4 regions of the Klebsiella electrica genome follow, and region 1 is predicted to be linked to each of the others. Evidence: predicted binding sites of a transcription regulator. Region 1 holds the regulator's gene; each other region holds the start of a gene.
What was found. Region 1 encodes CRP, which controls carbon source genes, mostly activating them, when cyclic AMP is high. Its sites were predicted from a motif close to ATGTGANNNNNNTCACAT; they were not measured.
Positions count from the first base shown of each region.

Region 2: udp (uridine phosphorylase) is a predicted target of CRP. The motif match lies at 1,360-1,377, and genes of this name have one in related genera.
Region 3: serC (3-phosphoserine/phosphohydroxythreonine transaminase) is a predicted target of CRP. The motif match lies at 668-685, and genes of this name have one in related genera.
Region 4: Electrica_RS03525 (2-hydroxycarboxylate transporter family protein) is a predicted target of CRP. The motif match lies at 1,111-1,128, and genes of this name have one in related genera.

Region 1 covers NZ_CP041247.1:400,713-402,916, reverse strand. The annotation lists gene Electrica_RS01810 (phosphoribulokinase) at 1-111, shown strand, start outside; gene Electrica_RS01805 (OsmC family protein) at 172-576, opposite strand; gene crp (cAMP-activated global transcriptional regulator CRP) at 883-1,515, shown strand; gene Electrica_RS01795 (YccS/YhfK family putative transporter) at 1,567-2,204, shown strand, end outside.
Region 2 covers NZ_CP041247.1:5,055,742-5,057,945, forward strand. The annotation lists gene rmuC (DNA recombination protein RmuC) at 1-335, opposite strand, end outside; gene udp (uridine phosphorylase) at 475-1,236, opposite strand; gene Electrica_RS24175 (dienelactone hydrolase family protein) at 1,503-2,204, shown strand, end outside.
Region 3 covers NZ_CP041247.1:3,490,335-3,492,538, reverse strand. The annotation lists gene ycaO (30S ribosomal protein S12 methylthiotransferase accessory factor YcaO) at 1-195, opposite strand, end outside; gene serC (3-phosphoserine/phosphohydroxythreonine transaminase) at 809-1,897, shown strand; gene aroA (3-phosphoshikimate 1-carboxyvinyltransferase) at 1,970-2,204, shown strand, end outside.
Region 4 covers NZ_CP041247.1:729,339-731,542, reverse strand. The annotation lists gene Electrica_RS03525 (2-hydroxycarboxylate transporter family protein) at 1-1,054, opposite strand, end outside; gene Electrica_RS28355 (hypothetical protein) at 1,272-1,493, shown strand; gene Electrica_RS03520 (ATP-binding protein) at 1,402-2,204, shown strand, end outside.

The DNA of each region.
Region 1 (2,204 bases):
TTTATCTCACATATCAATACGCTGGTGGTGCCGGGCGGGAAAATGGGGCTGGCGATGGAGCTCATCATGACGCCGCTGGTGGAGCGCTTGATGGAAGGCAAAGCGATTTAAATTGGGCGGCGCGACAAAACGGTGTCAACCCGGTACGCTCGCGCCACCGGGTATCTGGCATTACGCCTCCACCACCTCAAACGAGTGGGTGATGTTCACCGCTTTTTGCAGCATCAGCGCCACCGAGCAGTATTTCTCCGCCGACAGATCCACCGCACGGGAAACGGCCGCCTCTTTCAGCTCTTTGCCGGTGACGATAAAATGCAGATTGATATGGGTAAACAGGCGCGGCGCCTCTTCCCGACGTTCAGACGTCAGCTTGACTTCACAGTTAGTCACGTTGTGGCGACCTTTCTGCAAAATAGACACGACATCAATAGCGCTGCATCCGCCCGCCGCCATCAGCACCATCTCCATCGGGCTTGGCGCTTTATCTCCGGAGTTGCCGTCCATCAGAATCTGGTGACCTGACGCCGACTCTCCGATGAAGGTTAACCCTTCCACCCATTTCACACGAGCTTGCATAAAATTTAACTCCAAGGTTGCAATTTTCCTGACAGATTACGCGTACATAACAATTCTCGCAACGGAAGGCGACCTGCATCATGCTGAAGCGAGACACCAGGAGACATACGGCAAAAGCTATGCTAAAACAGTCGGGATGCTACAGTATTACATTGATGTACTGCATGTATGCAGAGGAGTTCACATTACAGGCTGAAGAAAAATCACCAGCCCGTTTCCCAGGCATAGGGAAACAATACGATTGCATGCCCGGATGCCGTGTAGTGTCGGCACCCGGAGATAGCTTATAACAGAGGATAACCGCGCATGGTGCTTGGCAAACCGCAAACAGACCCTACCCTCGAATGGTTCTTGTCTCATTGCCACATTCATAAGTACCCATCTAAAAGCACGCTGATCCACCAGGGTGAAAAAGCAGAAACGTTGTACTACATCGTCAAAGGCTCTGTGGCTGTGCTCATCAAGGATGAAGAAGGTAAAGAGATGATCCTCTCTTACCTCAACCAGGGCGATTTCATCGGTGAATTAGGCTTGTTTGAAGAAGGCCAGGAGCGTAGCGCCTGGGTACGTGCGAAAACCGCATGTGAAGTGGCCGAAATCTCCTACAAAAAATTCCGTCAGCTCATTCAGGTTAACCCGGATATCCTGATGCGCTTGTCATCGCAGATGGCTCGCCGTCTGCAGGTGACCTCAGAAAAAGTGGGTAACCTTGCCTTCCTCGACGTCACCGGGCGCATCGCTCAGACGCTGCTGAACCTGGCAAAACAGCCGGATGCGATGACCCACCCTGATGGTATGCAAATTAAAATTACCCGCCAGGAAATCGGTCAGATCGTGGGTTGTTCCCGTGAAACCGTTGGCCGTATCCTGAAGATGCTGGAAGATCAGAATCTGATCTCCGCCCACGGTAAAACTATCGTCGTATACGGTACCCGTTAAGTCGATAAAAACGGCGTGTTGCGTCCGCAATACGCCGTTTTTGTTTCCCCTATGTGGCGCAGGCTGATTTACCACCCGGAAGTCAACTATGCACTGCGGCAAACGCTGGTGTTGTGCTTGCCGGTTGCAACAGGCCTCCTCCTCGGGCACTTACAGCAAGGTCTGTTGTTCTCGCTGGTACCCGCCTGCTGTAACGTCGCCGGTCTGGATACCCCGCACAAACGCTTTTTTAAGCGTCTGATTATTGGCGGTTCGTTATTTGCCGGCTGTAGTCTGGTTGTCCAGCTTCTTCTTCAGCAGGACATCCCGCTGCCCTTGATTCTCAGTGGCCTGACGCTGCTGCTCGGCGTAACGGCGGAGATCAGCTCTCTGCACGCCAGGCTACTGCCCGCTTCGCTCATTGCCGCTATCTTCACCCTGAGCCTCGCTGGCAATATGCCCGTCTGGGAGCCGCTGCTGATCTACGCCCTCGGGACGCTGTGGTACGGCCTGTTTAGCTGGTTCTGGTTTTGGCTATGGCGCGAGCAGCCGCTGCGTGAATCGCTGAGCCTGCTCTATCGGGAGCTGGCTAACTACTGCGAAGCCAAATACAGCCTGCTGACCCAGCACATCGATCCGGGCACTTCGCTGCCGCCGTTGCTCACGCGCCAGCAGAAGGTAGTGGACCTGATCACCCAATGCTACCAGCA
Region 2 (2,204 bases), 610 kb from region 1:
AGACGCTGTTCGCTGTTCGCCATCTGACGAATTTTATCCTCGGCGTGTATCCGGGTAGATTCAAGGCGGGTGGTGACTTCGCGGAGATCGGCCTCCAGAGAGCTATTGATGTCGCGCAGGCTGCGCAGTTCGTTATTCAGCAGCTCGCATTCATCGCGCCAGTGGGCCTCCTGCACCAGCTGCTGGCGCGCGGCGCTGAGTTCGATATCCAGTTCGCGACGCTCCTCGATAAGATCGGCGCGCACCTGGTCAGCTTTGGCTTTAGTCGCCAGCCATCCTGCGACCAGCCCTACGGCCAGCGCCACAACGGCACTTATCACAATCGAGATATCCACAACGCCCCCTGCGGCAACAGCTTACGACACAAAAATAGAATTGTGCTGTATAAACGTCCAGTTTAAAAGCGATTTCCTGCGAGGCGCCGCGCAAAAAACAAAGGCCGGAAGATCCGGCCCTGGGGTGAGAAGCGAGGAATTACAGCAGGCGGCGAGCCGCTTCCACGACGATTTTTACCGCGTGGCTTTCGGTTTGCTTCATGGTTTCCGCGTTCGGAATTTCCTGCTGGGTACGGTTGACGATAACTCCGGCGACCATCCCGGCACGCAGCCCCTGGCTGGCGCACATGGTCAGCAGGGTCGCTGACTCCATCTCGTAGTTCATGACTCCCATGGACTGCCACTCTTCCATAGAACCTTTAAAACGGCTGACCACGCGACCGGAGAAGGTGTCGTAGCGCTCCTGGCCTGGGTAGAAGGTGTCAGACGATGCGGTCACGCCGATATGGGTGGTCGCCCCGATCGATTTTGCCGCTTCCACCAGCGCAGTGGTGCAGGCAAAGTCAGCCACCGCCGGGTATTCCATCGGCGCAAAGTGCAGACTCGCGCCGTCGAGACGTACGGATGCGGTGGTGACCAGCACGTCGCCAACGTTAATGTGTGGCTGGATAGCACCGGTGGTGCCGATACGCAGGAAGGTCCGAATCCCCAGTTGCGCCAGTTCTTCAACGGCAATGGACGTTGACGGGCCGCCGATACCGGTAGAGCAGACAATGACCGACTTGCCATCCAGTTCAGCACGCCAGGAAGTAAATTCGCGATGAGATGCCAGTTTGACCGGCTTATCCATCAGCGCGGCGATCTTTTCCACACGCTCCGGATCGCCAGGGACGATAGCCAGCGTAGCCCCTTGTAAATCGTTTTTGGTGAGGCCGAGATGAAAAACATCAGACTTAGACATAAAAAACTCCTCTGTGGGTCGAATTATCAGCAGAAGCAAAACGGTACTGTACAGAAGCTATTTGCTTAATTTTGTGACAAAAATCACCATGAACAAAAATCATTGCAATGATTTTCCATCAAAAAGTGATAGTCGTCACATTAACAAGTTATATTCAGCGGGTCTGAACAAAAGATAGCCTGTTTCAGGCACTGTGCTTTGTTAACGTCCGGTCGATAGCGTCTATAGTTATCGATGCGCTAATAAATAAGGGTACGGAGAATACCATGACCACAACCAAGCAACCTGGCTTTGCGCCTGCAGCCACACCACACGCTTCTACCGCCGTTCATACCTCGGAGGAGAGCATCACCACAGGCGAAACGTCGATCCCCACCCAGGGAGAGCACATGCCGGCGTATCATGCTCGTCCGAAGAATGCCGATGGCCTGCTCCCGGTCGTTATCGTTGTTCAGGAAATTTTCGGCGTCCATGAACATATCCGCGACATTTGCCGCCGCCTGGCGCAGGAGGGGTATCTGGCTATCGCACCAGAGCTCTACTTCCGCCAGGGCGATCCGAATGACTATACCGATATCCCCACCCTGTTCCAGGAACTGGTCAGCAAAGTGCCGGATGCGCAGGTGCTGGCCGACCTCGACCATGTCGCCAGCTGGGCCGCACGCCACGGAGGCGATGCTCATCGTCTGCTGATCACCGGCTTCTGCTGGGGTGGACGCATTACCTGGCTTTATGCCGCCCACAACCCGCAGCTGAAAGCCGCTGTCGCCTGGTACGGGAAGCTGGTCGGGCAGAAAACCCTGAACTCAGCGAAATATCCGCTGGATATCGCCGTTGATCTCAACGCGCCGGTGCTGGGGTTGTACGGTGGCAAAGACGCCAGCATTCCGCAGGATACGGTGGAAACCATGCGCCAGGCGCTTCGCGCGGCCAACGCCAAAGCGGAGATCATCGTCTACCCACAAGCC
Region 3 (2,204 bases), 2.2 Mb from region 1:
TTTGGTCGCCCCTTTGCCGTTGGTGAAACACAGCGAGCACGCTTTATCACGGATATGTACTGACCATACGTGCGGTACGGGATTCAGCCATGAGGCCTCTTCAATATCAAATCCGAGGTCGAGCAATTTCTGCTGGAAGCGAGCGATGGAATCTTCCAGGGCGGCATCTTTGCCGGGAATAAATGTTTGAGTCATGGCGATCACTTTTATCGTACGTAAAGCGCGCAATGATACGGCTTTTAGATGACCGGCGCTATCTTCATCGTCTGGCTATCCGTACTGACCTCTGATAACTGTGCAGGCGTTAACCATGCAGGCATTTGACTGGCATCGTATGGCGCTGCGGATAACGGTGTTGAACAGCCGGGACAGGTCCGGTTGGTTATGCCGGAAACCCACGGGCAAATCATTCTCTACGATGATCGGACCCGGACGCCAAAGCCGGTCTGGCCATTTTCCCGCCGCCCCACAACGCAAGCTCGTCACCCTTGTGCGCGACGATAAATATGCCGGCGTAGGTTGTAGCGCAGTTCTTAAGCTCCGCGCCGGGGATAAACAATTATCTCCACGCTGCGCAACTGCAGAATGGTCGCGGGCCAGCAGGGCGAAAAGCGTCACCTGACAGCAATTATGTCGGTTTTATGACGTCAAGCTGGCAGATTCTTTTGTGTGAGCGAGGCCGCATTTTCCCGACGCTCAGTTTTAGCCATTGCGGTGCGTGTCACTGAATGATAAAACCGATAGCCACAGGAATAACTTATGCCCGCGACGGTTCGCGGGTAAATAACATAGCAAGTGGTGAGGGGAAATGGCTCAGGTCTATAACTTCAGTTCAGGCCCGGCAATGCTGCCGGCGGAAGTACTCAAACTGGCGCAAAAGGAACTGTGCGACTGGAACGGTTTGGGGACGTCGGTGATGGAAATCAGCCACCGTGGTAAAGAGTTCATTAAGGTGGCTGAAGAAGCGGAACAGGATTTTCGCTCCCTGCTCAATATTCCTTCCAATTATAAAGTTTTATTCTGCCACGGCGGCGGTCGCGGACAGTTTGCCGGTATCCCGCTGAACCTGCTTGGCGATAAAACCGTTGCCGACTACGTCGATGCGGGCTACTGGGCGGCCAGTGCGGTAAAAGAAGCGCATAAATACTGCACGCCGAACGTGATCGACGCCAAAATCACCGTTGACGGCCTGCGCGCGGTTAAGCCGATGAGCGAATGGCAGCTGACTCCGGGGGCTGCCTACCTGCACTACTGCCCGAACGAAACCATTGACGGTATTGCCATTGAAGAAGCGCCAAACTTTGGCGACGATGTGGTCGTCACGGCGGATTTGTCATCGACGATTTTATCCCGTGAAATTGATGTTAGCCGCTATGGCGTGATCTACGCGGGCGCGCAGAAAAACATCGGTCCTGCTGGCCTGACGCTGATTATTGTGCGCGAAGATCTGCTGGGTAAAGCCAGCGTAGCCTGCCCATCGATTCTGGATTACTCCATTCTGTCCGCCAATGACTCCATGTTTAACACGCCGCCGACATTTGCCTGGTACCTGTCAGGTCTGGTGTTTAAATGGCTGAAAGAGCAGGGCGGGGTTGCCGCTATGGATAAAATCAACCAGCAGAAAGCCGACCTGCTCTATAGCACCATCGATAACAGCGCTTTCTATCGCAATGATGTCGCTGCGGCGAACCGCTCGCGCATGAACGTCCCGTTCCAGTTGGCCGATAGCGCGCTGGATAAACTGTTCCTTGAAGAGTCCTTTGCCGCCGGTCTGCATGCGCTGAAAGGCCACCGCGTAGTGGGCGGCATGCGTGCCTCTATCTATAACGCGATGCCGCTGGCGGGCGTGCAGGCACTGACCGACTTTATGCAGGATTTTGAACGCCGCCACGGCTAATCACCCTCCTGCTTTTCATCCCCGCAGCGGGTCTGCGGGGTTTTTATTCTGTTTGTTTGAGAGTTTAGTTTGATGGAATCCCTGACGTTACAACCCATTGCGCGAGTCGATGGCACCGTGAACCTGCCTGGGTCAAAAAGTGTCTCTAACCGCGCTTTGCTGCTGGCGGCTTTGGCCCGTGGCACCACGGTGCTGACCAACCTGCTGGACAGCGACGATGTACGCCATATGCTGAATGCCCTGAGCGCCCTGGGAGTTCATTACGTTCTGTCTGCTGACCGTACCCGCTGTGAAGTGACCGGCAACG
Region 4 (2,204 bases), 330 kb from region 1:
CGACGGCAAACAGGATGGGATAGGTCACAGAGGTCTGGAAGAATTTGTAGACCACCTGCGAACCTTCAAGAATGCGCGGGGAGACGCCGTTAAACAGCTTCACCAGCACCGCCATAAACAGCATGCCAACCGGTGCAGGCAGACCAATCAGCTTGTGACCCAGCATCCCCAGCATATAAAGCAGTACCGCCAGCAGCGCGCCGGAGGCGATGGTGGTGACGTCGACTTTTCCGGAGGAGGCAGGCTGTGCAGCGGTTTCATCGCTATTCGCGCGGTTGGGCATCAACTGGCCTTCACCGGTCAGGTGCGGATAGCGTTTGCCAAGCTGGTTCAGACAGCCGGAGATGATAATGGCGGTGAGGCCGCCGAGCATCACCATCGGCAGGACGCGTCCCAGCGCCACGCCCTGATCCATATGCAGCAACGTCGCATAGCCTATCGAGAGCGGGATCGCCCCTTCACCCACGCCGCCCGCCATGATCGGCAGGATGATGAAGAAGAAGATCTGGAACGGTTCAAGGCCGAGTGCCAGCCCCACGCCCATGCCGACGATCATGCCGACAATTTCACCGCACAGCATCGGGAAGAAGATGCGCAGAAAGCCCTGGATCAGCACCGTGCGGTTCATACTCATGATGCTGCCGACAATAATGCAGCAGATGTAGAGGTAGAGAATATTGGTGGATTTGTAGAATTTGGTGGTGGACTCCACCACCACATCCGGCAGCAGGCCATAGTAGACCAGCGCCGAAGGGATGAAGGTCGCGCAAATCGCCGCCGCGCCGAGTTTGCCGACGATCGGCAGGCGTTTACCGAACTCGCCGCAGGCAAAACCAAAAAACGCCAGCGTGGCAACCATCACCACGATATCGCTCGGTAACTTCCCCCCCAGACAATCGATGGCGATAAGCAGCCCGGCAAGAACAAACAGCGGTAAAGGAATGATCCCCACTTTCCAGCTATCCATAATATGCCACCAGCGCTCTTTGAACGAAGGTTTGTGAATATCAATTGGATCCTGAGTAACAGAGAAAGAATCGTCAGTCGTGCTCATAATTAAGCCCCTTGGTTATTTTGTGCAGGCAGCTTAATGTGCCCAAAGCAGACTTAATGTGAGGATCAGCATATTAAAACCGAAACTTTAATGGGGGCTATGGTTTTAATGGTTTCTTTTATTTTATGTGATTCACAGTTTATTTATTAGCGTGGTTTTTATGGTTTATTTTCTAAAATGAACAAACGAATAACATTTATTAACGTAAATTTAAGATATGCTGCGGCAGCAATATTTTCGGCGTGCCGGGCGCTTGTGCAAAGGATCACAAGTTTCCGGCAAAGCAGATGCCAGCCGGAAAAAAGATGATATATTAGCCACTTCCATTGATAGCCTGCGTGATAGCGATGAAAATGTCATTTCAAATAAAGCTGTTCATTTCACTGACGGCCTTTTTCTCAGTACTGTTGGTGCTGTTGGGAGGCTATTATTATATTGATGTCGAAAAGCAGCTGTATATGGAAATGAGCATGCGGGCAAAAATACAAGCAGAAGAAATCGCCATCATCCCTGTATTACGCGAAAATATCGCCAGAAAGGATATTCCTGCAATCACTAATTTTATGCAAAAAATAGCGGCGCGCAGCGACGCCAGTTTTATTGTCGTCGGCGATAACCAGGGCCGTCATTTGTTTCATTCGGCCTTCGCCGACCGGGTCGGCACTCTGCTTGTCGGCGGCGATAACGAGGAGGTGCTGAAGGGCGAAACCACCACCACCATTCGCCAGGGCGGTCTGGGGATTTCGCTACGCAGCAAAGCACCTGTCTTCAGTGAAGATGGTCAGGTGGTGGGTATTGTCTCCGTGGGCTATCTCACCAGCTACCTTGATACCATCACCGTCAGTAAAGCCGTCAATATCCTGATCGCTGCCATTTTGCTGCTCGTGGCCCTGTTTGTGTTCTCGTGGTTTTTCACCCGCAGCATTAAGAAGCAAATTTTCTCGCTGGAGCCGCGTGAAATCGGCCTGCTGGTGCGCCAGCAAAAGGCGATGATGGAGTCTATCTACGAAGGGGTGATCGCTATCGATGACCATTTGCGGATCGAGGTGATCAACCAGGCGGCGCGGAAGCTGCTGGGCCTGAACCAACCCGCCCGACAGCTACGCGGACAGCCGATCGGCCAGGTGATCGCCCCCGTCCCCTTTTTCTC